Regions from separate parts of the Shewanella sp. Arc9-LZ genome, predicted to be linked through region 4. Evidence: predicted binding sites of a transcription regulator. Region 4 holds the regulator's gene; each other region holds the start of a gene.
What was found. Region 4 encodes sigma-54, which starts transcription at its own class of promoters, with help from an activator protein. Its sites were predicted from a motif close to GTTGGCACGNNNNTNGNNT; they were not measured.

Region 1 (7,729 bases), 2.3 Mb from region 4:
GGGGTCGTTCGTCGTGTTAGTGTGTCTGTTGCGATTAATTTTAAACCTGGCCAAGTCGATGAGAACGGCCAAGTCACTCGCGTGCCGAGAACAGAACAAGAATTAACTAATATTCGCCGCTTATTAGAAGGCGCGGTAGGTTTTAGTACCCAGCGTGGTGATGCGCTAGAAGTGGTAACGGTTCCGTTTATGGACCAGTTAATTGAAGTGTTACCTGAGCCAGATATGTGGGAGCAGCCTTGGTTCTGGCGCGCGATTAAATTGGCATTAGGTGCAATTGTTATTTTAGTACTCATTCTGGCCGTAGTTCGACCTATGCTTAAGAAGCTAACCAATCCCAATGGCATCAACATGCCTGACGATATTCGTCCAGGACATGAGTTAGCTGAAATTGAAGATCAGTATGCCGCAGATACCTTAGGTATGCTTAATACCAAAGAGGCGGAATACAGTTATGCCGATGATGGGTCAATTCAAATACCTAATTTGCATAAAGATGATGATATGATTAAAGCAATTAGAGCGTTAGTGGCAAATGAGCCTGAGCTTTCCACTCAAGTGATTAAAAACTGGTTACAAGACAATGGCTAATGAAAAAAAAGATAAAGCAGCTAAAGCAGAGAAATCAACAGCATTTGACCCTGAGTTAATTACTGGTGTTGAAAAAACGGCTATTTTGCTGCTCAGCTTGAGTGAAGCAGATGCGGCGTCAATTTTAAAACACTTAGAGCCTAAGCAAGTGCAAAAAGTGGGTATGGCGATGGCAGCAATGGATGACTTTGGTCAAGAAAAGGTCATTGGCGTTCACCAATTATTTTTAGACGATATTCAAAAGTTTTCTTCTATTGGTTTTAACAGTGAAGAATTCGTCCGTAAAGCGTTAACTGCAGCATTGGGTGAAGATAAAGCCGGTAATTTAATTGAACAAATTATCATGGGCAGCGGAGCTAAAGGTCTGGATTCATTAAAATGGATGGATGCACGTCAAGTGGCCACCATTATTCAAAATGAACATCCGCAGATTCAAACAATTGTATTATCGTATTTAGAACCCGATCAAGCTGCTGAGATTTTTAGTCAGTTCCCTGAAAATACCCGTTTAGATTTGATGATGCGTATTGCCAATCTTGAAGAAGTTCAGCCTGCTGCATTGCAAGAATTAAACGACATTATGGAAAAACAATTTGCGGGTCAAGGCGGTGCGCAAGCGGCTAAAATGGGTGGCCTAAAAGCGGCTGCTAATATCATGAACTACCTCGATACCGGTGTTGAGAGTCAAATCATGGAAACCATGCGTGAGTCAGATGAAGAAATGGCGCAGCAAATACAAGACATGATGTTTGTGTTTGAAAACCTCATTGACGTTGACGACCGCGGTATTCAGGCATTGTTACGAGAAGTACAGCAAGATGTGCTGATGAAAGCACTCAAAGGTGCGGACGAAGCGTTGAAAGAGAAAATTTTGGGTAATATGTCTAAACGTGCAGCTGAATTGCTCCGTGACGACTTAGAAGCTATGGGACCCATCCGTATTAGTGAAGTTGAAGTGGCACAAAAAGAAATTCTGTCTATTGCCCGTCGACTCAGTGACAGTGGTGAGATTATGCTAGGCGGCGGCGGTGGTGACGAGTTCTTGTAACCATGCGCATATTCATTAGTGTGACAGTACTGGCGGGTATTTCTATTTGGATATCTGTCAGCTATCTGTATTATTAGGTTGTTAGTAGTACTCTTAATATTGTGTACTACTGTTAATATTTTTGTTTTGAGCCAATGTTTTTAACAACACAAGTGATGAATTATGCCTGAATCAAAACCGCCTAAAGATGCACTCACTACCGATAGCGAGGCTGAATTTAGTCATTGGCAGCTACCTGATATTACCAAAGATAGCAGTCTAGAACCTTCAAATTTTTTTGGACATTTCGCTGAAGCTCACACACCTAGTCCTGTTACTGGGGCTGAGAAGTCTATGGCGCCACCGACGATGGCGCAAATTGAAGAGATTCGTGCTGCAGCTGAGCAAGAAGGGTTTGAACAGGGTAAGCAAAACGGTCATCAACAAGGATTAGAGCAAGGGCGTTTAGAAGGACTAGAGCAAGGTCATCAACAAGGTTTTACTCAAGGCGAGCAACAAGGATTAGACGCTGGGCAAATTAAAGCCAATGAGCTTATAGCACAACTTAACCACATTATTTCCCAATTCGAGTTGCCATTATCCATCTTAGATAATGAAATTGAAGCGGAATTGTTGGCCATGACAATCAGTTTAGCCAAATCGGTTATCGGCCATGAGCTTAAGACTCATCCAGAGCATATATTATCGGCGCTACGCCAAGGCGTTGACGCACTTCCATTAAAAGAACAGTTAGTTAAACTACGCTTTAACCAGGCTGATGCTGAACTCGTAAACCAATGTTACAGTGCCGAGCAACTGCAAAAAAATCAGTGGCAAATCGATATCGATCCGACGTTATCTAATGGTGACTGTATGATTGAAAGCGTTCGTTCTGCTGTCGATTTACGTGTAGAACAGCGTATTAACCAAGTGTTTAGTGAATTAGACGCTCAATCAAATCAGTTAGCAAAAAATGTGCAGCAGCAAAAATCAACTCATCCACAATATCAAACCACAGCAGTCGATAATTTCAATGAACATCAGCAAGCAGCTGAACTTGCTGGTAGAACCGATAGTACTAGTCGAGCTGATAAAGCAGATATTGGCCAAGATCATTTTACAGATCATCAGTCAGAGCTGGGTGCTGATGCGGTTACTGAACCGTTAGTTCAACAAATTGATACTTCTTCGGCTGCGTCAATCGATGCTGAAGACTCTGATGTTGTTGATTCTGATGCCGGTGTAACTCTCGATACAAGCACGACGTTCAATACAAGTGCGCCTCTTAATTCAAATGCACAAGCCGATACCTCAACAGCTGGTAAAATGGTTGATGCTCAGCAACAGACGAAAGACCTATCTCAAGGAAATACCGATGAGCACTCGTCAACATAAACTACTGAACAAATTCGCGGTACATCATAAACACGTGTTACCGCTGCGACCAGTTGCAAGCGGCCAGTTAGTTAGGGTAGTTGGTTTAACGCTTGAAGCGACTGGATGCCGCGCGCCTGTTGGTAGTTTATGCTCTATTGAAACCATGGTTGGCGAGTTGGTTGCTGAGGTTGTCGGCTTTGATGACAAATTACTGTATTTAATGCCTATTGAAGAGCTCAGAGGCGTTTTACCAGGTGCCCGTGTAAAGCCTTTAGGTGAACAATCAGGATTAAATGTAGGCTTATCATTATTAGGCAGAGTATTAGACGGTAGCGGCGTGCCGTTAGATGGTTTAGGCCCGCTTAATACAGATCAACATGCATCGCGTCATGGTCCTTATATTAATCCATTATCTCGACGAGCGATTACTGAACCGTTAGATGTCGGCGTTCGTGCCATCAACTCGATGTTAACGGTTGGTAAAGGGCAGCGAATGGGCTTGTTTGCTGGTTCTGGTGTGGGTAAAAGTGTCCTGCTTGGCATGATGACACGAGGATCGAAAGCCGACATTATTGTGGTGGGGTTAGTGGGCGAGCGTGGTCGTGAAGTTAAAGAGTTTATCGAAGAAATTTTATGTAAAGAAGGCCGTGCGCGCTCAGTCGTTGTGGCGGCACCAGCGGATACGTCCCCGTTAATGCGTTTACGAGCCTGTGAAACTTCCACGCGTATCGCCGAGTATTTTAGAGATTTAGGTTACGATGTATTATTGCTGATGGACAGTTTAACGCGTTACGCACAAGCACAACGAGAAGTCGCTCTTGCTGTCGGCGAGCCACCTGCAACCAAAGGCTATCCACCTTCAGTATTCGCTAAGTTACCTCGTCTGGTCGAGCGAGCGGGTAATGGCGGAGCCGGACAAGGTTCAATTACCGCTTTTTATACGGTATTAACCGAAGGTGACGACCAACAAGATCCTATCGCCGATGCTTCTCGAGCAATTTTAGATGGTCATATTGTATTATCTCGTCAGCTTGCTGATTCGGGCCATTATCCCGCTATTGATGTAGAAGCATCGATTAGCCGTGTCGCGCCAATGGTGATAAGTGAAGAACATTTAGAAGCGATGCGTAAAGTTAAACAGATGTATTCGCTGTATCAGCAAAATCGCGATCTGATTTCAATTGGGGCCTACTCACAAGGCAGCGATCCTAGGATTGATAATGCCATACGCTTACAACCTGCAATGAATGCCTTTTTGCGGCAGGGGTTTAAAGACCCGGTGACGTTTGAAGAAAGCCGAGTCATGTTGACTCAAATTGCCGCACAGTGTCAGGGATAATATCAATGACTCGAACTGACCCACTACTGACGGTATTGAAGTTAGCTACCGCAGCAGAAGACCAAGCGGCATTACAGCTTAAGTCTGCGCAATTTGAAAAACAAAAACGCCAGGGGCAGTTGGACGCGCTAAACAACTATCGTTTAGATTATATGAAGCAGATGGAAGGGCACACAGGGACTACATTACGTGCTAACCAATACCATCAATTTCATCAATTTATTCGCCAAGTCGATAGCGCTATTACCCAGCAAGTTGCCGCGGTTAAAGATGCTGAAAAACAAGTCGGTTATCGTCAAATTCATTGGCAAGAAAAACAACAAAAACGCAAAGCGGTAGAGATGCTATTAAGCCAAAAAGCAACTAAAGCTATGGTGATAGAAGCTAAGCGCGAACAAAAAATGTCGGATGAATTTGCTATGCAGCAATATTTTCGCCGAAATCTTAAATAACACTACCTGCCAAATGACTCTCTAGTCCTAATATCGTTTTACGGTTAACTTTTCTCATTACTCTTTTTGTTTATTTAATCCACCGAAAAATTAACCAGTTAATGAGTGTTGGCATTTAAATTGCTTAATATCAATAATTGAAATGAAAATCGTCAGCGAAGCGACAGTGAATTCCTATTTATAAGGTTTTCATGATGACCTTATTGATATAGCGAAATAAACCGTTATATGACGCATAAGGTTTGAATACTGAGCAATTTTTTAGATGACCAATAACTTAACCTTGTTTGATTGAGTGGAGTAGATTATGCAGCAGATGAGCAATATCTTACTTGGCAATAGCAGTAAATCTGCCGATGTGAGTACGAAGGGGAATGTACAAGATGTTGAAAATACATCATTCTTATCTGCTTTCAATCAGGCGAGTGAATCCGATCTTGTTATACGGCGCAGTGGTAATACAGCGCAGGTGTCAATGGATGCTGAAGTGGACAAAACCAGTGTTGCCTTAGCAAACGAGTTGTCTACCGAAGAAAATGCTGATGCGGAATTGATTTTTGCTCAACTTAATATGGCAGATTCATTTAATAAACGTCATTCCTCTGGCGGAAATGAATTGCCGCATGTCGATAAATCCGACGTTTATTTGGACGCAGCAGTTTCCACAGAATCTAAAAGCAATACCGTAGATGTAGATCTTCTTGAGCTTGAAGCTGATGTTTCTTCTATTAAAGATGTTCTTTCTCAGCTTAGTCCAGAAGAACTCGACAACTTAATGGCATTTGCTGATTTATCTGCACAAGATTTACAAGCTCTAGACAATCAAGATTTAAGCAAATTACTTAGTGACTTCAATTTACAAGCACAGGTTATGACTAGCAGTAATGAATCGCCTGATAGTGTGCTTAATAGTGAAGAACAGAGCCAAATTGATAAATCAGTTGCCACAAGTGTAGCTGTTCAAGGCCAAGTCAGTGCGACAAACCAGAGTTCAGCAACCGCTAAAGTCGATAAAACTGTTGCTTCTGGCGTTAGCAGTTCTGCAGCGTTAACTGCAGCTACATCAGCGATGACAATTGACCCTGAGACCATTTTAGGTGACAAAACTCGTATTGATGGCAACATCCAATTAGACACTGACAATGCCAAAGTACTCGCAAAAGCTGATTTTTCGGTGGTCCTAGATTCCTTAGCGGCAAAACGCGCCTCCGGTGATCCTTCAACCGCTGTAAATCAAACTAGTTTTGGATTAGATACTCTGGCTGACATCGGTGACACTGACAGTAAGGCGTTACAAAATCAGAGTAGCTTTACCTCGGTTCATAAAAGTGATGTTCCACAATTTCAGCTATCGTTAAGACCACAGGGAGAGCCTGGTGCTCAGATGCAAGAGATGATCCAGCGTTTTTCTCCTGTAATGAAACAGCAGTTAATAACCATGGTCAGTAATGGTATTCAACAAGCTGAAATTCGTCTTGATCCACCAGAACTTGGACATTTAACGGTTAAAATTCAAATCCAGGGCGATCAAACTCAAGTACAGTTTCATGTAGCGCAGTCGCAAACCCGCGATATAGTTGAACAAGCTATGCCTCGATTACGCGATATGCTGGCTCAAGAAGGATTGCAACTGACAGACAGCCAAGTGTCCCAAGGTGATGGTGGTAGTGAACAACCGCATGAACAATCATCTAATCAAGGTGGGGGAGACAGTCAGTTGGATGAAATTTCAGCACAAGAGGTCAGCTTGATGACAAATCCATCAAGGAGTTTACATTCAGCTATAGATTATTATGCTTAAGCAGGTAACCTATAGCAATAATATGACTTTTCAATAAAAGCTGACTACTTAACTAAGTTTCAATATTAATCACAATGTTGATTAGGAACCAGAATGCCTGAACAAGAATTAGAATTGAATGAAGCCGCTGAAGGCGGAAAAAAAAGCAAAAAATTAGTCATCTTTGGTGGCATTGGTTTAGTGTTGGCTTTGCTTATTGGGGGCGGCGTGTGGTTTTTTATGGGCTCTGATGAACCTGAAAATACTGACTCTCAGACAGAAACAGAGACATCTACAGATGCCAAACCTATGTCGATGGAAGAAGCTAATTATGTCGGTATGCCGAGACCTTTCCTATTTAATTTGCCCGGCGTTGACCGAGCTCGACTGGTTGAAATTAAAGTTCAATTAATGGTGCGTGGTGATGATAGTGTGCTTACACAAAAACATATTCCATTGATTGAAGATGCATTACTAACTACTTTTAGTGCTGCTGACGTACAAAAACTCAGTACCCAAGCCGGTAAAGATGAGCTACGTCAGTTAGCGTTACTCAATGTTCAAAATACGCTGCAACCAATAACAGGTAAGAAAGTTGTTGAAAAAGTCTTGTTTACTGGTTTTGTAATGCAATAACCAAAAGCATTAACTGCTAAGGCGATGATGTGAGTGATTTATTAAGCCAAGATGAAATTGATGCGCTTTTGCATGGTGTTGATGATGTTGATGATGATGAGATAGAAGAGGACAGCGCTGATGCGCGTTCTTATGATTTCTCTTCTCAAGATCGAATTGTGCGTGGCCGTATGCCCACGCTTGAAATCGTAAATGAGCGATTTGCACGGCATTTACGCATCAGTATGTTTAACATGATGCGTCGCGCAGCCGAAGTGTCGATCAATGGCGTACAAATGCTGAAGTTTGGCGAGTATGTACATACTTTATTTGTGCCAACCAGTTTAAATATGGTGCGTTTCAGTCCACTTAAAGGCACTGCATTAATCACCATGGAAGCACGTTTAGTCTTTATTCTGGTAGACAATTTCTTTGGTGGTGATGGTCGTTTTCATGCCAAAATTGAAGGCCGTGAATTTACACCAACAGAACGCCGTATTGTACAGTTGTTGCTTAAAATTATTTTTGAAGATTATAAAGAAGCATGG
Region 2 (7,729 bases), 1.1 Mb from region 4:
TGTGGGCCAAGTAAACGGTCGACTAAATTACGTAATCTATCTGCTTGTTCGATAATCAGACTGGTAAATTCTTTTAATTCGGGCGAGTCGAGCTCTCGCGATAACAACTGCGCAGCGCCTCTAAGGCCGCCCAGCGGGTTTTTAATTTCATGGGCTAAATTACGTACCAAAAACTGTGCAGCTTGCTGTTGGGCGTCCATATTAAGCTGCTGATGAATGCGACGTTGTTGGTCTACTTGACGTAATTCTAAAATGCTGAGGTTATTGTCATTTTCAATTGGCATCAAGGTGATATCAATGGTGTGATGTTGGCCGTCTAGGGTGATTAATGCGGCGGTATTGACCGTGAGTCCCTGGCCGGCATTAATGGCATCGCGTAGTAATTGTGGCTCAACCCCCATCAGTTGATAAAGCTCAGGAAGCGTTTGCTCGAGTAGCTTATGGTTACCTACTCCCAATAATTGTGCGGCCGCGGCATTAGCATAGCTCGGCTTGAGCTCGTTATTAATAACAAGCACTGCGGTGACTAAGTGATTGAGAAGGTTATTTGTGTCCATTAGCCGTCCTAGTATAGGGTTGCACCATTATAATGCACCACTTTGGTGCATATCACAACCCGGAACACACAAGCACTTTGTAAGATAAATAGTCACGCAAAATTTCATAAGCTAATGAATAAACTGATTTTTATCTTAATCATTTAGACTTTTTTGCAGGTCCAAATACAGATGCTTGGTGAAGGAATATCTTTCTAGGAGAGCTTGATGCAAGGACTTTGCCGCTTTGTGTTACAGCGTTAACAACCAACGAGTGTTCACCTCTATTAATGCCCGTTAATTGGAATATATTCGATGCTTGAGCTGGGGCAGCGATAATACCATCGACTAATAATGTCATTAGCACGCCACGAGGTAATTGAGGGGTGACGCTCACTGACACGGTAAATGCGCCATTATTGTCACGCACAGTAGCTTCTTCTTGGGGAGAGGTAATCGAAATCGTGTAGTTAATTGATGCTTCTGTTGTTGGGATGACATTGATTTTTGTTGGGGTGTCAATCGTCATGTTGTTTTGGGTGTTTTCATTTAATTCAACAGCTTCGGCATTATTTTTTTGTTCATCTGAGTAATGAACTTTGCCATTTTCGTCTACCCAACGGTATACGGTAGCAACACTTTGGGCGCTCAATAATAACAAACTAATAAGTATGATAAGGCGCATAATGCACTCCATAAAACGACAGTTTTAATAGAGTAGACGTTTTTATAAAAAAAATCAGCTTAAACTGTTTAGTTAAGCTGAATCGAAGCGGCAATATTAAACCGCTATTGTTTATTTAGGTGCAACAACACTAGATGTATTGGCAGCAGTATTCTGAAATTTGATCTGTTCGGATACTGAAGCTCACATTTGGTGCAAGCTCAAACTGGCTTGCTTCAGCATATGCAACCCACTCAGTTTTACCCGGTAATAACACGTCAAATTTGCCAGAAATAACCTGCATTATTTCACCTTGAGCCGTTGAAAACTCATATTCACCAGGCAATACCACACCAAAAGTTTGTTTACTACCATCAGCTAATACTACGCTTCTGCTTATCACTTTACCGTTAAAATACACATTGGCTTTTTTAGCGACGCTTACCTGTTGCAACATACTCATATATTTTCCCTAAAAATGATCTTGGTTTGAATCTATCTGCGTTTACGTAAAATATCTAGTTAAATGTTTTCATGTTGTATCACGAGAGTCGCTTCGCTGCTAGGGCGGACTGCGTCCTGCTAGAGTCGCTTCGCTGCTAGGGCGGACTGCGTCCTGCTAGAGTCGCTTCGCTGCTAAGGCGTAACTTCGTCACTGCTAGAGTCGCTTCGCTGCTAAGGCGTGACTTCGTCACTGCTTGAGTCGCTTCGCTGCTAGGGCGTGACTTCGTCACTGCTAGAGTCGCTTTGCTGCTAAGCTGTTGACTTTATAGCCTCTAGCCGCGGAGCGTACTAGCAGCGCAGCGTCCTAGGCCTTTCGCTTTTAGCCTGTATAGACTAGACAACAAAAAGCCCAGATGCATGCATCTGGGCTTTTTAGGTCTCAATGAGTGGCAGACGTTGCCACTCATTGATGGTAATTAACTGCGGTTATTACGCTTACGCTCATTCTCAGTTAAGAATCTCTTACGAACACGGATGTTCTTAGGAGTTACTTCAACTAATTCATCATCATCGATGAATTCAAGAGCTTGCTCAAGAGTCAATGTGATAGGCGTAGTCAATACTTGTGCTTCATCAGTACCTGATGCGCGCATGTTAGTTAGCTGCTTACCTTTCAAACAGTTTACTGTCAAATCGTTAGAGCGAGCATGAATACCCACTACTTGACCTTCATACACTTCAGCAGCGTGACCAATAAACATACGACCACGGTCTTGCAAAGCAAATAGAGCGAATGTTAGTGCTTTACCTGTTGCGTTTGAAATCAATACGCCGTTAGCGCGTTGACCAATATCGCCACCTTTGTGTGGACCGTAGTGATCAAATGAATGATAAATTAGACCAGTACCAGATGTTGCTGTTAAGAATTCGGTTTGGAAACCAATTAAGCCACGGCTTGGGATAACGAAGTCGATACGTACACGACCTTTACCATCAAGCTGCATGTCTTTCATTTCGCCTTTACGAACACCTAATTTTTCAATTACGGTACCTTGATGATCTTCTTCAACGTCAACTGTTACAGTTTCGTATGGTTCATGTAGCTCACCATCGATTGTTTTTAGAATAACTTCTGGACGAGATACGGCTAATTCATAACCTTCACGACGCATGTTTTCAATTAAAATCGATAAGTGTAATTCACCACGACCTGAAACGCGGAAACGGTCTGGACTTTCTGTTTCTTCAACGCGAAGTGCTACGTTGTGAACTAATTCAGTCTGTAAACGTTCAAGAATGTTACGTGAAGTAACATACTTACCTTCTTTACCCGCGAACGGAGAAGTGTTTACTTGGAATGTCATCGTTAGTGTTGGTTCATCAACAGTTAACGGTGGCATTGCTTCTACTGCATTCACTGCACAGATAGTATCAGAGATTTTAAGCTCGCCTAAACCTGTAATAGCAACGATGTCACCAGCATTTGCAATTGGCACTTCAGTACGGTCAAGACCCATGTAACCTAATACTTGGCCCATTTTACCGTTACGTGTCTTACCGTCAGCGCCAATAATGGTCACTTGTTGGTTAGTCTTAACGCTACCACGAGTAATACGGCCAATACCGATAACACCCACGTATGAGTTATAATCGATTTGAGAAATTTGCATTTGGAATGGAGCTTCTGCATCAGCATCTGGGAAAGCTACTTTCTCAACGATAGTTTGGAATAGCGGCGTCATATCATCGCTTGCTACATCTGGATCTAACGTTGCAAAACCATTTAATGCCGAAGCATAAACGATTGGGAAATCTAGTTGTTCGTCAGTGGCACCTAAGTTAACGAATAAATCGAATACTTGGTCAATAACCCAATCTGGACGAGCACTTGGACGGTCAATTTTGTTGATAACAACAATTGGCTTAAGGCCTTGAGCGAATGCTTTCTTGGTTACAAAGCGAGTTTGTGGCATTGGGCCATCAACTGCATCAACCAACAATAATACTGAGTCAACCATAGATAGAACGCGTTCAACTTCACCACCGAAATCGGCGTGGCCAGGAGTATCTACGATATTAATACGGTAGTCGTTCCACTGGATGGCAGTGTTCTTTGCCAGAATGGTGATCCCACGTTCTTTTTCAAGATCGTTAGAATCCATAACCCGCTCAGTAGCTTCTCCACGAGATGCAAGGGTTCCTGACTGCGCCAACATTTTGTCAACCAAGGTTGTTTTGCCATGGTCAACGTGGGCAATAATGGCGATGTTACGTAAATTCTCTAGCACGGATAAACCTCTAAACCAGCAAATAAAAAAAAAGGATCTAACAGTAGTTATAGATTGTAGCTACTGTAAAAAAGCGTGCCATTCTACTTCACAGCAGCTTTTGTAGATAGGATTATTTTTGAACACTTGTAAATCTATCGCTTGCTATGGATTAATAAACAGCATAAAACGTATATATATGAAGCATAACCATGGTGTAAGACAAAACTGTGACATTGGCTAAAACAGCAACATTAACATGACGCACCATTATGGACTTTTGCACCATGATGAAACATAGTGATGCACGAGGTTGGTGCAAGGTTATGATTTAGAAGATTTGGAAACTTTCTCATCTTCATAAAATCAATTAGTTAGCGATCTGGCATGAATATCGCTTTATTGCTGATAATTATGAAAAGATTCGTTTTCCAGGTGCATCATCTGGCGAATAGCAAAATTATTTAAGGGACAACCCTTTACCCTACCGGAGGCTTGAGAATGTCAGTTGAATCAGTTTTAAAACAACTTGTAGAGTTAGAAGTTAAGTTTGTAGACTTACGCTTTACCGACACTAAAGGTAAAGAGCAGCACGTTTCTATTCCTTCTCATCAAGTAAATGAAGATTTCTTTGAAGACGGTAAAATGTTTGATGGCTCTTCAATTACAGGTTGGAAAGGCATTAATGAATCTGACATGGTGCTAATGCCAGATCCAACCACTTTCGTATTAGACCCTTTCACAGAAGAAACAACAGCGCTTATTCGTTGTGATATTTTAGAACCTGGTACTATGACAGGTTATGATCGTGACCCACGTTCAATTGCTAAAAAAGCTGAAGCTTACCTAATTTCTACTGGTATTGCTGACACAGTATTGATTGGTCCAGAGCCAGAGTTCTTCTTATTTGACGATGTCCGTTTTGGTACCGACATGTCAGGTTGTTTTGTTAAGATTGACGCAAAAGAAGCATCATGGAACTCAGCTAAGAGCTATGAAGAAGGTAACACGGGTCACCGTCCAATGGTGAAAGGTGGTTATTTCCCAGTTGCACCAGTTGATTCTTCACAAGATTTACGTTCGGCAATGTGTTTAGTACTTGAAGAAATGGGTCAAGTAGTTGAAGCGCATCACCACGAAGTAGCAACAGCGGGTCAAAACGAAATCGCAACACGTTTCAATACGTTGACTAAGAAAGCTGATGAAATTCAAATTCTAAAATACGTTGTTCATAACATGGCGCATGCTTATGGTAAGACAGCGACATTTATGCCAAAACCAATCGTTGGTGACAACGGTAGCGGCATGCACGTGCATCAGTCTTTAGCTAAAGACGGGGTAAACTTATTCGCAGGTGATAAGTATGCTGGTTTGAGTGATTTAGCGCTTTACTACATTGGCGGCATTATTAAGCATGCTCGTGCATTGAATGCGTTCACTAACCCAAGCACTAACTCTTACAAGCGTTTAGTGCCACATTTTGAAGCGCCTGTAATGCTTGCATATTCTGCACGTAACCGCAGTGCTTCAATTCGTATTCCAGTGGTACCAAGCCCTAAAGGCCGTCGTATCGAAGCGCGTTTCCCTGATCCACATGCAAACCCATACTTAGGTTTCTCAGCATTACTTATGGCTGGTCTTGATGGTATTCAAAACAAGATCCACCCAGGTGAAGCAATGGATAAAGATTTATATGACTTACCTCCTGAAGAAGCTGCTGAAATTCCACAGGTTGCAACGTCATTAGAAAACGCACTTGAACATTTACAAGCTGACCATGAGTTCTTGACTAAAGGCGGCGTATTCAGCGAAGACTTTATCCAGTCTTATATCCAACTTAAAACGGCTGAAGCAGAACGTGTTGCACGTACTACTCACCCACTTGAGTTTGAGATGTACTACAGCTTGTAATTCTTGAATACAATTGCTTAAACAAGCAAACCAATAAAAAACCCGATAATTGATTATCGGGTTTTTTTTTGCTCAAAAGAGGTGAGAATGATAGTTTTCAGCAAATGTCAGAAGAGGTGATAAACAGCCGTGAAGAGTTATCTCAACGAGTCAGAGATCGCACTGCAGATTTAGTTATTGCCAAAACTAAAGCGTTACATTTAGCCAATCATGATGTGGTGACTGGACTCGCTAATCGGTTGTCGAACAGGCAGGCAACTGAGCGTTTACGGGATAAAAAACAGCCGTTCTCAATCCTTTTTATCGATCTCGATGGATTCAAAGTCATTAATGATACTTACGGGCACGGCATTGGCGATGCTTTGCTAGTCAAAATTGGTTAACAGGTAAGTAAGCATTTGTTTCCGAGTGAAATTCTTGCGCGTTATGGTGGTGACGAGTTTGTATTACTTTTACCGAATGATATCGACAGTGACGCTGTTATGGCCACTGCCAACAGTGTTCTTAAACTGATCAAACAACCTTTTCAAATAGGCTCACATTCTTTAATCATTAGTGCATGTATTGGCGCTGCCATTTATAATGGTGTTGATAGCGATACAGATAGCTTAATCCATCGTGCTGATGTTGCGATGTATCAGGCTAAACATGCCGGCAAAAGTCAGGTGATACTGGCTGATTAATATTTTAGAATAGAGATTAATGTTATTTTTTATTTGGCTGCAGGATGTCTAAATTGATACATACATGCTCATTTAATCATGGTTGTTTTTCGTGGCGTAAGCCGCAAGGGTTTAGCTTAATAGAACTTGTGGTAGTGATTATTATTTTAGGCATTCTTGCTGTCGTGGTTGCTCCGAAATTTATCGATTTAAAAAGTAATGCTTACGCGAGCAGTATGCAGGGTGTTGCAGCAGCAATTAACAGCGGTAAAACTTTGGTCTATTCAGCTTGCGTGATAAGCGCCAGTTGCGATGAAACGGCCCCTGGAGCCAGTAATGGTTTGGGCAATAGTATTACAGTACAAGGCCAATCAGTGACTCTAGCTTACGGATATCCGCGTCATACCTCAGCAGGTATCATCAGGATGATTAACATTGCCGACAACGGTAGCGGTGGTGAATTTAACATCACAACATACGATGTTAATAATCGAAGCGGGTTACGTATTCGTCCTAATGCGGATTATGCTGCGAATAAATGTGAAATTAGATACTCTCAGCCACAAGTTGCAGGAGAGTCACCTTTAGTTGTCGTCGATATTGACGAGTGTTAAGTGCTCTTGTTATTCGCGAGTATCACCTCAAATTACCCTCTTTAGACAAATGCCATGTTAACTTTATGGCATTTATTGTTTTGTGGCTCCCATTTGCTTGAAATATTTGTGATTAACGTAAATTTGTAGAGGATTTCACTCAGGAATATGATATTTATACCGTTAATCACTCACTAAAAAGCGATTTGTTCAATGGATAAGAAAGACCTCAAGCTATTAGAAATTTTACAACGTCAGGGCCGGATGGCTGTTTCTGAATTAGCCGATAAGGTTAATATGTCGGATACTCCTTGTTTACGACGAGTCAAAAAGCTTGAACAAGATAAAGTGATTTTAGGCTATGGTGCCCAAGTTGACCCTTTTAAAGTGGGTCTTAATGTTGTGGTTTATACATCGATACGCTTAACGGAACATACTGATCAATCGACAGCGTTATTTGAGTCAACCATGGCACAATTACCTCAAGTGATGGAATGCGCCGTGGTAACTGGATCTTATGATTATATGCTCAAAATAGTCGCCAAAGATTTGGTTTCTTATGAGCAATTTATCAAAAAATCGCTCGGCAACCTCAAGTTTGTCGCCAGCATTGAAACTACAGTAGTTTTGAAGCAAATATTTAGCCGTACGG
Region 3 (7,729 bases), 2.2 Mb from region 4:
TCGGCATGGGATTCTAATGATAATGCAATGCCTGAAGCAATTATTGCGCATATTCAATGGCCTGATGATGCGGTGGTGTACTTTTGCTATGAAAAATACCAAATAGTTGAAACTCGCTGGGATGTGTTTGTGCGTAATTGGAAGTGCTTTTTATTTTTTGATGATGGTCCAATTTTAATCTCGCCAAAGCACAAGCAAGCATTGATGTTTCTACAGAATGGCCAATATAAATTAGGCGTTCGCGGTTAAATTACCCGACTTGAGTTGCGGTTGTTGGTTAAACGGCTGATGGTGTAGTCGTTGATATTGCAGTTTTTTAGAGAGTTTATATGAAATTATTAGCTTCAATTGGATTGAGCTTATCGTTAATGATGCCGTTGTTGGCGCAAGCTAGCATGATTGCAGATGTTGAAGTAGCAGAGCAAATTACAGTAGCAGAGCAGCCATTGATATTGAATGGCGCTGGTGTACGCAGTAAGTTTTTTATGGATTTATATGTGGGTAGTTTATATCTGCCGACAAAAGTGCACACTCTAGAAGATGTGCTTACTCAGCCGATAGCGGTGATCCAGCTAACGATTACTTCTGGGATGATCACTTCAAACAAAATGCGTGATGCCATTACTGAAGGTTTTGAAGCTGCTACCGACAATGACACGCACTCAATTGCCAAAGATATTGAACATTTTACCCAATTGTTTGCAGATGAAATTGTCGACGGTGATCAATTTACTTTTGTCACCCAAAAAGGCAAGGGCGTGAGCAGTATCAAAAATGGTAATGCTCAGGGAGATATTGCTGGAGAGGCATTTCGTCAGGCTTTACTTAAGATTTGGTTAGGTGAAACTCCGGTACAACAAAGTTTACGCCAAGCTATGCTAGCTCAATAAATCACCTGCTAGGTTCTAGGGCAGACTACTAGGTTCTAGGGCGGACTACGTCCTGCTAGGGTCGCTTTGCTTCTAGGGACAGCTTCGCTGCTAAGATTTATAGCCTCTAGCCGCGAAGCGTCCTAGCAGCGTAGCGCTCTAGGCTGTCGCTAAGATTTTATAGTCTCTAGCCGCGAAGCGATCTAGCAGCGCAGCGCTCTAGGCTGTTGCTAAGTTTTATTAGGCTGAAAAGTCATTACCCAGTGTTGAAATGGTAGAGGTTTTACCTTTGTCATTGTAGGTCAAGCTTGAGGCATTGCGGCTGGCTTGTAATGCCTGGGCAAATCGATTGAGGCTGGCGATATTGAGCTCAATCAAGCTGGCATTCTGACTGTTGATGTCTTTGCACTCGGCGAGAATAGTTTTAGCTCGTGAGACTTGTTGTGCCAGTTCAGTATCGGTGGTGAGCAGATTGTGTTGTGGGTGGCTTGCCAGTTTTTCGTCAGTGGCTTTCATATTGAATAAGCACTGGGTTTTATCTTTGGAAAGCGCCAGCAGTTTGTCGGCATCTTGTTTGGATAATGCCGCTTTCTCTTCAACAATAAGCGATTTCAGCTGCGTTAATGTCTGATTTTGACTATCAAGCAGTTGGTGTAGCTCTTTGCGTTGATCTTCGCTTGCTTGCTTGTGTAATGGCTGGTTTAACTCTGTCATAAATTACTCTTAGGTTTTTTTAACTAACACTTATCTATGGTGCAAGTTTGCACCTATTATCTGTGTGTCGTTAAAACAAGTTAAAGAGTAACGTTTAACGGTTACTCTCTGTCAAACGATAAACCGCCTAGCTCTGCTTCAAAGCTGGCAATATTCGCTGCAAGCTTTTCTGGATCGACTTTATATCGTCCCTCAGAGATTGCTTGCTTAATTTCAGCGACCTTTTTTTGGTCTACTTCTGGTAACGATGCCATTTTTGTTTGCGCGCTCTGAAGCTGGTGAGCTTGAGAGGTAATGCTAACGGAATCTGTTTTAACCGGTGCAGCTGATTTTGGGGCTGCAGTAGTTGTAGATTGCGTAGCAGACTGCGTGTCACGTGCAGTGCGCATTTGTGTATTGGTAGCAGTGTTATGCTTAATATCAATTGCCATGGGAGGCTCCAGCGTAATGAATCAGGTTTTCCAATTAGGCTATCGGCACCCCAGGAAAAAACTTTAACGCTATTTTACATTCTTACTTCAACTTCGCCAACGCCAATTACAACCGCATCGAATTGTTTGCTAGTGTTACTGTTTTTTACTCTGATAACCTCATCGATATTGCCATCACGCAATGCTTCCCCAAGGGTTTTTATTTCTACATTAGTGGTTTTAGCATAAATAGAAACAGTGTCACCTTTGCAAACAAAGCACAGGTTATTACTTAATACTGGAGAGTCTTTCGCTACCCGACGTTTCACCCGCGAGCCGATTAATGTCGTGGTGTCGGAAAAAAACTGACCTTTTAAGCTATATTGGTCAACATACATGACTTGTAAATGATGTTCGCCAATAATTTGGTCAGGGGACAATAGTTGGTTGGCCACCACAACAGGGTATTGGATTTCGACTCGAACAGAGAGATACATTTGCCATGGATAGTCATAGTCAGGGCTATTACAACTGAGTTTTACCATGTTATTTCGACTAATAGCCCGTTCACTGGCAAGTTCGACATTAATCGGTGGGTAACAGGCTGGTGGACTGATTCTGCCCTCAAGGTTTTGTGGGGTTATTTGCACTTTAGCTTTTGAGTCAGCATCAATTTTTTTGGCTACCGCCTCTTTAGCTAACGCATAAATGGTCGATAGTGAAGGTGTGATAATTTCTTCGCTAGCAATTGCAGGCAAAGAAAATGTTATTGAACACAAAAAACATAAAAAAAATACTTTCATAATGAAGATACTAGCTTGTTTTGCCAGAATGCACCTATACTTTGAAAAACGAAAAATATGCGAGTAATCTCTGCATACACAATAAGCTAAAATAAATGGGCTAGGGGACATAAGAATAACATTATCCCTTCGTCAAAAAAGTGTCAGTTCACAGTGCGAGCTAATTTATACAAAATTAAAGCAAGTTGCATGCCCACTTTTTGATTCATTAAATTGAGATGTATTTGTTACATTGGTGATGGTTTACACTCAAATTGAGTGACCATCAGTAAAATATGTACTAACCGTATTATGCTAAACCAAGGTTTACTATAATTTCAAAGAACAATTTTTATCCTTTTGGGTGACAGTTAACTACAAGGCCTTGTTATGTCGAGCATTTTAGATTCAGTAAATAAACGTACCCAACTTGTCGGGCAAAACAGACTCGAGCTGCTATTGTTTAGGCTTAGCGGCCGTCAACGGTTTGGCATTAACGTGTTTAAAGTGAAAGAGGTTTTGCAATGCCCACCACTGACTACATTGCCTAAATTAAACCGTTTTGTTAAAGGTGTTGCTCATATTCGTGGCTCAACCATTTCCGTTATCGATTTAAGTGCCGCAACGGGTGGACGCCCACTGACATCAACAGAAAATTGCTTTATTATCATTTCTGAATATAACCGTAGTATTCAAGGCTTTTTAGTCAGTTCAGTTGAACGTATTATCAACATGAATTGGGAAGCGATTATGCCTCCACCGCAAGGTTCTGGCCGCTCTTCTTATTTAACTGCGGTGACAGAGATTGAAGGTGAGTTGGTAGAGATTCTAGATGTTGAAAAAATTCTTGATGAAATTTCACCGGTTAAGACTTCTATCAGTAAAGAGCTTAATGAAGCATTAACTATTGATAGAGAACAGCATTATCATATTATGGTTATTGATGATTCTGCTGTAGCACGTAAACAAATTATTCGTTCGTTAGAGTCATTAAATCTGCAAATCGATACCGCTAAAGATGGTAGAGAGGCGCTGGAAAAACTGAAAAGTATTGCCGCAGAAATGGATGATGTTTCAGTTGAAATTCCGTTAATCATTTCTGATATTGAAATGCCTGAAATGGATGGTTATACCTTAACGGCTGAAATTCGTAATGATCCAAAATTAAAGAATATCAAAGTAGTATTGCACACATCATTAAGTGGTGTATTTAACCAAGCGATGGTACAAAAAGTAGGGGCTAACGACTTTATTGCTAAGTTTAACCCCGATGAGTTAGCCGCAGCGGTTAACAAACATTTAAGTTTATAAACCTTTTATTATTGCAAAAGATTGCAAAATATTGGAGGTTGAGTTCATAGGCTTACCTATTAGGAAGATAATGTGACAGATAAATCACTTGCTGAAGCAGAGTACAATCAATTTAGGCTGTTTTTAGAACAGCATAGCGGTATTGTGTTAGGTGAGAACAAACAATATTTAGTCCGCAGTCGTTTAGCGCCTTTGATGGGGAAGCATAATTTGCCTTCTTTGTCTGAGGTAGTTAAAAAGTCGATGAAACCGATAGAACGACAACTGCGCGCTGAAGTGATAGATGCGATGACCACCAATGAAACGTTATGGTTTCGAGACCGTTACCCATTTGAATTACTGCACAATACTCTATTGCCTGAATACAGTAAGCTTGGCAGACCATTAAAAATTTGGTCGGCTGCGTGCTCTTCAGGTCAAGAACCTTATTCGTTGGCCATGACGGTGTTGGAATATCAACAACGTAAACCTGGTGCTTTACCAGGAGGCGCGACAATTCAGGCAACAGATTTATCACCTTCTATGCTAGATCGTTGTAAAAATGCTGAATATGATGGTTTAGCACTTGCTCGTGGTTTGTCTGAAGAACGTAAACGTCAGTTTTTTGATGCTTTACCTTCGGGTAACATGAAAGTTAAAGATAATGTGAAGCGATTAGTTAACTTTAGAGCCCATAATCTACTTGAAAGTTATAGCCTATTAGGTAAATACGATATTATTTTTTGCCGCAATGTGTTGATTTACTTTGCTCCTGAGGCAAAGGCTAAAATTTTGCGGCAATTTGCTGCCGCACTTAATCCTAAAGGTATTTTATTTTTGGGTGCGTCAGAATCTCTTGCGGGATTAACCGAAGAATTTAATATGGTTCGCTGTAATCCTGGAATTTATTATCAAAAGAAAACCTAGATAATATAATAGCTTAATCTATTTATCATGCCGGCATTCGTCGGCATGTTTGTTTTTATCTTTTATTCCCTCATAAATTAAATTGTTGGCATAACCTTTGCTTTATTTCTACCAGTTAGCTGATGGAGGCAATTTTATGGCGATTAATTTCGATAATGCATTAGGTGTTCACCAATACTCTTTGGGCATTCGAGCTCAAAGAGCAGAAGTGATTTCAAGTAATATCGCCAATGCCAATACTCCTCATTATAAAGCTCAAGATGTCAATTTTGCTTCTGCTATGCAAGCGGCAAGCTCGCATCAGAAAGGCTTGAGTATGAGCCAAACCACAGAGAAACATTTTGATTTAACGGCGTTAAGTCAACAGCATGTTCAATATCGTATGCCAAATCAAGCTGATACTGGCGATGGTAATACTGTCGATACGCAGAAAGAGCAAGCAGCATTTATGCAAAATGCGCTCGAATATCAAATGTCATTAGGCTTTCTTGAAAGTAAATTTAGTGGCATGCGTAAAGCATTGCGAGGTGATTAATTATGAGTTTATTTAATATTTTTAATGTTTCTGGTTCAGGTATGTCTGCGCAGTCAGTGCGTTTGAATACCACCGCCAGTAATATTGCCAATGCTGATTCTGTGTCTAGCAGTGTCGATAAAACCTATCGCGCGCGTCATCCTGTTTTTGAAGCCGAAATGCTAAAAGCCAATAGCCAGCAAAACAGTTCGCCTGGCGTAACCGTTAAAGGCATTGTCGAAAGTAATAAGCCATTATTAAAAGAATACTCGCCAGACCATCCCATGGCGGATGGTGATGGTTTTATCTATAAACCTAATGTCAATGTGATGGAAGAAATGGCGGATATGATTTCTGCATCGCGTTCTTATCAAATGAACGTTCAGGTGGCTGATGCAACAAAGTCTATGTTGCAACAGACATTAAGGATGGGTAAATAGTATGATTATTCAAGGAGGTAACAATGAGCCTCGTTAATTCTTACAGTCAGTCTTTACCGCAACAATCCAGTAGTGCATCTAATACTAGCGCTACAACGAAAAGTTCTGTACAGACAAATACGACCAGCACGACTACGGGTAATCCTTTCCTTGACGGAATTCGTTTGCCTGAAGAAAGCGCTATCCCTGAATCAAAAGATCAGATGTTAAAGCAAGAAGATTTTTTTGCTTTACTCAGTCAGCAATTGTCGATGCAAGATCCGTTTAAACCGGTTGATAACGATCAAATGATTGCCCAAATGGCATCGTTTTCTACAGTCGATGGTATTTCAAATCTTAATGATGAAATCCTTAACCTTAATACTGTGATGAGTTCTAGCCAGGCGTTACAAGCTTCAGGCTTGGTTGGCCGCAAAGTGCTCATTCCTTCTGATACCGGCGCTATCTCTACCGAAAGCTCTGAGATAAAAGGGGTGATCAGTACGCCGTCAGCAATTGAAACGATTACGGTAAGGGTTGAAGACGAGTCGGGTCAGCTTATTAAGAGCTTTAATGTTGACGGCAGTAAAGGCGGCAATGTTGATGTGACTTGGGATGGTCTAGATAAAAGTGGTAACCCAGCTAAAGCGGGTAATTATGCCATTAAGGCCAGTGGTAAAGTCGATGGAACGTCACAAGATTTAGCCGTATCGACTTACGCTCATGTTACCAGTGTGTCATTAGGCACTGTAGCAACAGGAGCAATTTTGAATTTGCGTGGAGTAGGTGGAATTAAGTTATCTGACGTACTCGCAGTATCTGAAACATAGTACGGCTAACAACGAATCGTTAGTTGTCATCATAAATGAATTAATTGTGAGAGGTGTAATATGTCATTTAACATCGCATTGAGTGGTATCGCTGCCGCGCAAAAAGATTTAAATACAACCGCGAATAACATCGCTAACGTCAATACTATTGGTTTTAAAGAGTCTCGAGCTGAATTTGCTGACGTTTACGCCAATTCAATTTTTTCTAACAGTAAAACGGCTGTGGGTGGCGGTACAACTACTACACAAGTTGCGCAGCAGTTTCATCAAGGTAGCTTGCAATTTACCAGTAACTCATTGGATATGGCGATCAGTGGTGGTGGTTTCTTTGTTACCTCTTCTGAATTAGGTTCGCAAGATCAGTCATATACCCGTGCGGGTGCGTTTAAAGTTGATTCGGCCAATTATATGGTTGACTCAGCAGGGAATTTTTTACAAGGTTTCCCGGTGGATGAAGACGGTAACTCAACCTCGGTGAGTTTAACCACAACCCAACCGATTAAGATTCCTGACACGGCGGGTAGCCCAGTGCAAACTGAAAATGTTGGTTTGCAGATGAATCTCAATGTGAGTGAAATAGCCCTAGATCCAATTAATTTTAATCCTGCAGATTCTGATACATTTAATAATTCCACCTCGGTGACGATTTATGATTCGTTAGGTGAATCGCATATTATGACCACTTACTTTGTTAAACCCACTGGTGGTTCGCATACTGGCGAAAGTAATTGGGTGGCTTTTTATGCTGTTGATGGTGATCCTGTCGATGTAACAACTGCTGGAAAATATATTACTGATACCGATACTGACACTGATGGTGATGGTCTCGTGGATGCAACAGGGCTCGCATCAGCTGCCAACCCTAGTGGTGTTGGCACATGGTCAGGTGCGGTGCTTAAGTTTAACTCTGTTGGTGCTTATACTATCAGTGACCCTACCACTATTACCACTGAGGCTTTAGGTGCTGCTGGTGC
Region 4 (7,729 bases):
TGAGTTGTTGCCAGTTGATGGTTTGAAAAACGTTAACAAAGTGAGGCTGCAGACATAGCTGCAAAAGTGATCAGAGTACTAAGCGCTTGGTAAATGAGCTTATGTGTGAAAAAGACTTATGTGTATAGAGACGCCGCCGACGTCCGTAAAATTGCACTAGATAGCGCAATTTCGTTGGACGACATGATATGTACGATTTAAATCAATGATTTAGTGCATTAAAAATAATGTGGCTAGGCCCAAAAATGCAAATAATCCAACGACATCTGTTACCGTCGTTAACACCATACCCCCCGCCAACGCAGGATCGATATTTAGCTTTTTTAACATTATGGGGATAGTGGCGCCAGCAAAGCCTGCTACCGTCATATTAATCAGCATGGCACTGCCAATTAATCCACCTAATGCGATGTCGTCTTTCCAAAGCCATACCGCAAAAAAGACCAATACAGACCACATTAAACCGTTCAATAATCCGATGCTTAATTCCTTACCAATTAACCATCGTGAGTTACTTTGGCCAATATGCCCAAGTGCAATCCCGCGGATGACGAGTGCTAGGGTTTGATTACCCGCAACACCTCCCATACTCGGTACAATGGTCATTAAAATTGCGATGGTGGCGAATTGCTCTAAGGTACCTTCAAACATGTTACTGACAGATGAGGCTAGTAATGCTGCAAATAGATTGATGGTTAGCCATAGAGAGCGTCTTAGAGTGCTTTTGAGCACTGGCCCAAAGGTATCTTCATCATCATCCATACCAGCCATTCCCATCATTGAATGTTCGGCATCCTCGCGGATGACATCAATAACGTCATCGATAGTAATTCGACCAAGCAATTTTGCTTGGCTGTCGACGACTGGGGCAGATATCCAATCCATCCGTTCAAATTTTTGCGCCACATCTTTATCGGACATCTCTACAGGAATACTTTCTAATTCTGTGTCCATAATACTGCGGACCGTTACGCTTGGATCGCATGTGAGTAAATCAGCTAATCTTACTCCGCCTAAAACATGATCATGGCGATCCACAACATATAAAGTATCAGTCGTATCAGGTAAATTTCCCCGTTGACGTAAATAGCGTAATACCACTTCGATATTGACATCTGGTCTTAGGGTGACGGTATCAGTATTCATGATACTGCCGGCAGTATCATCTGGGTAACGCAATGCTTGCTCTACCCTATCCCGGTCTTGGCTTCGCATTGATTTGAGCACTTTCTTGTAAACATCATCGGGTAAACTGCGAAGAATATAGGCCATGTCATCTGTATCCATGCCTATTGTGGCCTGGGCAAGCTTCTCTGGTGTCATGCTGCTAATAAGTGAATCTTTAAGCTCTTCACCTAATTCGTCAAGAATTTCCCCAGCATATTGTTGGTCAATGAGTTGCCATAACACCTGACGATTTTTGGGCGGTGATGATTCGAGAATAAGGGCGACATCGTTAGGTGACATGGTATGTAGCATGTTACGGGCATGGACAAACAGACCACTGTCTAGTGCTTGAACAAGTTGATTGAGACGTTGTTCTGTTATCTCATTGTCTAGGTACTCTTTACCCATATATCTACTTCCTATTCGTCATACTTATATTATTCAGTATGTCATTATTCTGGGTTTCTCAGGTTGTACAGTTCAAGGCGTATAAATGCAGAAATAGCTGTCTTTACGTAAGACAATGAAATGCAGAAATAGAATACTTAAATGACTTCTGCGGTGAAATTCTGCAGCAGCCAATGCTGCTTTACATACTATAGACGAACCACGTCACGGAAACAGAGTTGCACTGGATCCGTTGCTAGAAGCGGTAATGTCTTTATCATGTTAAACGCCAACTCCCGCAGAATGAACTGATACTAATGAGATTGGTATCAACTGCGAGAGATAAACCTAAGGGCTAATATTTTTGAGGGACTGATGTCTACTGGTGATCATCAATGTCGTGACAGTTTGGTTAGTATGGCCTAGTCATTTAGAGGCCGCATAAAATAAGGACGACGGTGGCTTAAAGCATGAGTAACTTGCAGCTATTCACACATTACAGGCTATTTATAAATTCAATGCGATTAAAAAATTAACAAGATTCATCAAATTTAGCATTAATGAGATCACACACTGCGTTTAATGCTACTTCAGCATCTGGGCCTTGAGCTGTCACCGTAATCATTTTACCGATACCACTTTCAAGCATTAATAGCCCAAGTACGCTAGCTGCGCTGGCGTTTTTTTCGCCTTGAGTTAAGGTGATGTTAGCATCAAAATCCGCCGCTAACATCGCGAGTTTTGTGGCGGCACGGGCGTGTAAGCCCAATTTATTTGAAATGGTCACTTGGCGTTCAAGTTTGATCATTGACGCGATCCTATGCTCACTTAGTTATTAGTATCACTGATATTTAATTCTCTGTGGCGAGCATTAACCGTGTGTTTACTGCCTTGTCGAAATCGTTTTGCTAATTGATCTGCAATATATACCGAACGGTGCTGACCACCAGTACAACCAATCGCGATGGTAAGGTAACTGCGATTGTTACGTTCTAAATGCGGCATCCAAGTTTCAAATAGGTTTTCAATTTGCCAAATAAATTTATTAACTAATGGCTGACGACCTAAAAATTCTTGTACGGGCTCGTCTAAACCCGTAAATGGACGCAGTTCTATTTCCCAATGTGGGTTGGGTAAAAAGCGTACATCAAACATAAAATCTGCTTCTGTCGGCATGCCGTGTTTAAAGCCAAAAGATTCAAAGTTAATCACTAACTCTTTATCAACACTGCCTAATAATATTTGCCTAACTTGGTCGCTTAATTCGTAGATATTTAGCGCAGAAGTGTCGATATAGTGATCAACAATTTTTGCGATAGGCTCAAGTAAACGGCCTTCTAGTTTTATCGCTTCTTGCAGTGAAATATGATTTTTAGATAACGGGTGTAATCGACGTGTTTCGCTGTAACGTTTAAGCAATACTTTGTCATTGGAATTTAAAAAGAAACTGATAATTTCAGTGTCATTCTCAAGTAGTGCCAATTGGTCTTGAAGCACTTTACCTTGTTCTGCAATGTTACGAACATCAACGCTAATCGCAACCAAATCATTACTGCCTTTAAGCTGGGCTAATAATGTGCCAATGAGTGGTAAAGGCAAATTATCAACACAATAATATCCTAGGTCTTCTAATACTCTCAGGGCAACGGATTTCCCTGAGCCTGAACGTCCCGATACTATAACTAGTTTCATGCAGTAATAACCTGATAAAGTTCTGTTGCGTCGTGAGTTTTACGAAGCTGTTTCAATATTTGCTTATCGCTTAACTTTTGGGCCATGCTCGATAACGTGCCTAAATGTTGTTGGCACTGGTCTGCAGGTACTAACAAAGCAAATAAAAGATCCACGGGTTGCTTATCGATTGCATCAAAGGCAATGGCTTCTTCACATTTAATAAATATCGCGATAGGGTGATCGATGGTCGTTAATCTACCATGAGGTATCGCAATGCCATTTCCTATACCTGTGCTACCCATTTTCTCTCTCGCTAACAGGCTTTCAAAAACCTCTTGCGAAGACAGGGTTGGGTACTGGGCAGCGACTAAATTGCTGATGAGTTCCAGTACTTTTTTCTTACTGCCCGGTGTGGCACAGGTAGTGCATTCCGGCTGCAGAATGGTACAAAGTTCCATCGTTAGTGTTTTGTATTCTTCTCTTTGTGTTTAATTACCTGACGGTCGAGTTTATCGATCAGGGCGTCTATTGCAGCATACATATCAGTACTTTCTGACATTGCAAAAATTTCTGCGCCATTAATGTTGATTTTGGCTTCTGCTTTTTGTTGTAATTTTTCTACATTGAGCACAACGTGTACATTATGGATCTGATCGAAGTGTCGTTCAAGCTTTGAAAATTTACTGTGGATGTATTCACGTAAAGATTCTGTTATTTCGACATGACGTCCAGTCAGACTTATTTGCATAAAAAATCCTCCATTGCCTAGTAGGTTATAAACTCTTACGTTGGTTTGAGGGCGGGATCATCATTGCTTCACGGTATTTTGCTATCGTACGACGAGCAACGTTTATGCCCTGTTCTGCCAGAAGCTGAGCCATTTTACTGTCACTCAGTGGTTTTTTCTGGTTTTCTGCGGCAACCAGCTTTTTGATAAAAGCACGAATGGCCGTTGATGAGCATTCCCCGCCATCGTCAGTACTGACATGGCTAGAGAAGAAGTATTTTAGTTCAAATAAACCTCGAGGGGTGTGCATATATTTTTGTGTGGTGACTCGTGAAATGGTCGATTCATGCATTTCTACAGCTTCAGCGATATCATTGAGCACCATAGGCTTCATGGCTTCTTCGCCATATTCAAAAAAGCCTTGCTGAAATTGCACAATGCAATTTGCCACTTTAAGTAAAGTATCATTACGGCTTTCAATACTTTTAATAAACCATTTAGCCTCTTGCAGATGGCCTCGAATAAATTGACTATCCGACGGGTTTTTACTGCCTCTAGCCATGGCTGCATATTGCTGATTAACACCAATTTTAGGCATGTTGTCTGGGTTTAACTCTACTACCCAACGGCCATTTTTCTTTAATACTGTGACATCGGGAATCACGTATTCATCATCCATGGGGGTAATTAATAAGCCCGGACGAGGATTGAGTGTCTGGATTAGAGTGATTGCGTCACGTAACTCATTTTCTTTTAGTTTTGTTTTTCGCATCAATAATCTGAAATCACGGCCAGCAATTAACTCTAAATAGCCTTTAATTAACAAACGGGCATTATCGATATGGGGTGTGTCGTTAGAGTATTGCGCTAATTGAATAAATAGGCATTCACTTAAATCACGTGCAGCAACACCCACAGGGTCAAAGTGTTGAACGCGTTTTAATACCGCTTCAACCTCATCGAGTTCCACATTTTCATCACCCATGGCTTCGAGAATATCTTCGGTACTTTGGGTTAGATAACCGCGTTCATCAATGGCATCAATAATGGCGGTGGCAATGGCGAGATCTGTGTCTGAAAATGGAGTGAGATTTTTTTGCCATTCTAAGTGTTCGTACAAACCTTCAGTAGTTTCACCTTGAAAGGGCATGTCGTCATCGCGCATGCTTGCACTGCCTGAACCTGACATAGGTGAGGCTGTGTATACTTCATCCCATGTGGTATCCATGGCTAAATCATCCATGGTTTCTTTGGTCATGGATTCTGCTATGTCGACGGTGGAAGTGTCTTTTTCGACATTAACAATACTGTTGTCACTAAAGTCTGTATCCGCTTGGTCGCGGTTTTCTTTTAAGGAGTCTTTTGCTTCAGAAAACTCATCTTCTATTTCAAGCAATGGATTTGAATCTAATGCTTGTTGGATTTCCTGCTGTAGCTCCAATGACGATAATTGCAGTAAGCGAATGGCTTGCTGCAATTGTGGGGTCATGGTTAAGTGTTGACCCATTTTAAGTTGGAGTGACGCTTTCATTTACCGCTTATCCCTAGATGATTTTCCATAAAAATGACAATCTCGAACTGTAATAGATTGCCATAAACATCAATGACATTTAACGTTGTTTAGGTATCGTTCAATGAAATGAGTTAGCTAGACTAAAAGGCCAGTAAAGTAACTATAGCTTGAATTGTTCACCTAAGTACACAGCTCGAACTTGTTGATTACTTAATATCTCATCTGGTGTGCCTTCGGCAATTAAATTACCCTGGCTAACGATATAGGCTCGCTCACAAACGTCTAGCGTTTCACGTACGTTATGGTCGGTAATTAATACCCCTAAACCGCGGTTTTTAAGTTGTTGGATGATTTTTTTAATGTCGATGACCGAAATAGGATCAACACCAGCAAAGGGCTCATCAAGCAAAATAAATTTTGGATTAGCAGCTAAAGCGCGCGCAATTTCAACACGACGACGTTCACCACCCGATAACGACATGCCTTGGCTGTCGCGTATGTGAGTAATGTGGAACTCTTCGAGTAGGTGCTCAAGCTGTTCAATACGTTGGTCTGTGCTGAGCTCTTTGCGAGTTTGCAGTACGGCCATTATGTTGTCGTAAACGGTGAGCTTGCGGAAAATACTGGCTTCTTGTGGTAAGTAACCTATACCTTTGCGGGCGCGCAAATGCATTGGATCGGCAGTAAGGTCGTCATCGTCAATCAATATTCGGCCTTTATCGCTTTTTACTAAGCCGACAACCATATAAAAGGTGGTGGTTTTGCCTGCACCATTGGGGCCTAAAAGACCGACAATTTGGCCGGTTTTAACCGTTAAACTCACATCTTTAACAACTTGACGAGCTTTATAGCTTTTAGCTAGATTTTCAGCGGTTAAGGTAATTTGGGTCATGGTTTGATCTGCTTGTTAACAGGAATTTCAGGGAGTTTTTGCTTTGGCGCCGACTCGTCTTGGAAATTCTCTGGTTGAATGATGGTGATTACCCGATCTTGCCCTGTACCAGTACTTTCGGCAATCAGCTCTTGAGCACTGATGTTGTACTTGATTTTATTACCGGTAACCTGGCTACCTGATTGATCCAATTTGGCGTTGCCAGTCAATGTGAGTGTAGTGGTGGCAAGGTCATAGCTAATTTCGTTAGCACTTGCGGTACCAATTTTACCGTCATCTAATTCTTGTGAAAATGTAGCCGGGGTGCCAGTAGCAATTAATCTCTTACTGGTGGTGTTTTCAGGGGTAAACGCCCGTAACTGATCTGCATTGATATTAATCGTGCCTTGGACAATCGTTACCGGACCATTAAAAACAATTTGATTATTCTTAATGTCGGCAGACTGACTGACTGAAGCGATTTTCAATTCTTGTTTCAGATCCCCTTGTTTCGCTATGGCAGGCAAACTCAATATACAAAGTATGCTACTTAATAACATAACATTGGCGCGAGTGTGGAGACGATTAATGTGGCTCATATGTTCCTTCTACCTGGCTTAGTAGCGATAATTTTTGCGAATTCAAGTCAGCATGTAGGCCTAAACCTTGAATAATAAACCCTTTACCTTTGATGTACACCATCTCTTGTGAGGATCCTATCATAGTGGTTAAATCCACCGTAATAGCTTGGGTACTCAGTGACTGCAGGGGTTCTTCTATATCAATGGCATCAATAATAACATTATTTTCTAATGTGACTTTGCTGGTATTTTTATTCAATTGCCCACGGTCTGCACTTAATTGCCATTGTGCTTTACCGTTTTCAGGGTAAATGAGGTAAATCGGTTTGGTAAAGTGAGTGATGTCACTTGAGGCGTAATGCTCCATGTGTTCGGCGCTGACTCGACTTTCGACGAAACCTAGTTGATTGAATTCTGTAGTGCGTAGGTTATCTGCAACAAAATCTGGGCGCTCAATACCGCGTATTTGTACCGCGTCCATTTCACTGCGTTTTACTTGTGCTTGCCAGTACAATATAAAAGCAAGCCCAAAAAAAGCAATAATACCTAGCGTGACTCTACTCATATACTCATACCATGAGCACTGGCAAATTTATCTTGGCTTAATAGTAATAAATCGGTGAGTTCACGCAGTGCGCCGTGGCCACCATTGAGGGTGGTTGTCATATGGCACTGTTGTTTGACAAACGGATGACCATCACCGACACAAACGGCTAGTCCTACGGCTTTCATTACAGGTAGGTCTACCATGTCATCGCCAATGTAAGCCACTTCATCAGCAGTCACATTATAGAGCGACAATAATTGCT

Region 1: a site for sigma-54 is predicted at 4,894-4,912, ahead of GUY17_RS06530 (flagellar hook-length control protein FliK). Genes of this name have one in related genera too.
Region 2: a site for sigma-54 is predicted at 4,293-4,311, ahead of glnA (glutamate--ammonia ligase). Genes of this name have one in related genera too.
Region 3: a site for sigma-54 is predicted at 2,975-2,993, ahead of flgA (flagellar basal body P-ring formation chaperone FlgA). Genes of this name have one in related genera too.

The regions. Positions count from the first base shown of each region.
Region 1 covers NZ_CP048031.1:1,509,478-1,517,206, forward strand. Annotated here, with positions in the region: gene fliF (flagellar basal-body MS-ring/collar protein FliF) at 1-591, shown strand, start outside; gene fliG (flagellar motor switch protein FliG) at 584-1,639, shown strand; gene fliH (flagellar assembly protein FliH) at 1,802-3,013, shown strand; gene fliI (flagellar protein export ATPase FliI) at 2,994-4,334, shown strand; gene fliJ (flagellar export protein FliJ) at 4,340-4,786, shown strand; gene GUY17_RS06530 (flagellar hook-length control protein FliK) at 5,094-6,587, shown strand; gene fliL (flagellar basal body-associated protein FliL) at 6,681-7,202, shown strand; gene fliM (flagellar motor switch protein FliM) at 7,232-7,729, shown strand, end outside.
Region 2 covers NZ_CP048031.1:359,247-366,975, forward strand. Annotated here, with positions in the region: gene glnL (nitrogen regulation protein NR(II)) at 1-557, opposite strand, end outside; gene GUY17_RS01705 (DUF4124 domain-containing protein) at 697-1,221, opposite strand; gene GUY17_RS01710 (pyrimidine/purine nucleoside phosphorylase) at 1,352-1,663, opposite strand; gene typA (translational GTPase TypA) at 2,121-3,932, opposite strand; gene glnA (glutamate--ammonia ligase) at 4,413-5,822, shown strand; partial or broken gene GUY17_RS21135 (diguanylate cyclase) at 5,927-6,505, shown strand; gene GUY17_RS21260 (type II secretion system protein) at 6,550-7,098, shown strand; gene GUY17_RS01740 (Lrp/AsnC family transcriptional regulator) at 7,291-7,729, shown strand, end outside.
Region 3 covers NZ_CP048031.1:1,481,780-1,489,508, forward strand. Annotated here, with positions in the region: gene GUY17_RS06365 (DUF2947 domain-containing protein) at 1-249, shown strand, start outside; gene GUY17_RS06370 (chalcone isomerase family protein) at 330-890, shown strand; gene GUY17_RS06375 (flagella synthesis protein FlgN) at 1,110-1,583, opposite strand; gene flgM (flagellar biosynthesis anti-sigma factor FlgM) at 1,685-2,014, opposite strand; gene flgA (flagellar basal body P-ring formation chaperone FlgA) at 2,089-2,796, opposite strand; gene GUY17_RS06390 (chemotaxis protein CheV) at 3,166-4,086, shown strand; gene GUY17_RS06395 (protein-glutamate O-methyltransferase CheR) at 4,159-4,992, shown strand; gene flgB (flagellar basal body rod protein FlgB) at 5,129-5,527, shown strand; gene flgC (flagellar basal body rod protein FlgC) at 5,530-5,946, shown strand; gene flgD (flagellar hook assembly protein FlgD) at 5,970-6,755, shown strand; gene flgE (flagellar hook protein FlgE) at 6,816-7,729, shown strand, end outside.
Region 4 covers NZ_CP048031.1:4,168,214-4,175,942, reverse strand. Annotated here, with positions in the region: gene mgtE (magnesium transporter) at 211-1,575, opposite strand; gene GUY17_RS17960 (HPr family phosphocarrier protein) at 2,087-2,362, opposite strand; gene rapZ (RNase adapter RapZ) at 2,383-3,246, opposite strand; gene ptsN (PTS IIA-like nitrogen regulatory protein PtsN) at 3,243-3,686, opposite strand; gene hpf (ribosome hibernation promoting factor) at 3,689-3,976, opposite strand; gene GUY17_RS17940 (RNA polymerase factor sigma-54) at 4,002-5,486, opposite strand; gene lptB (LPS export ABC transporter ATP-binding protein) at 5,629-6,360, opposite strand; gene lptA (lipopolysaccharide transport periplasmic protein LptA) at 6,357-6,938, opposite strand; gene lptC (LPS export ABC transporter periplasmic protein LptC) at 6,925-7,485, opposite strand; gene kdsC (3-deoxy-manno-octulosonate-8-phosphatase KdsC) at 7,482-7,729, opposite strand, start outside.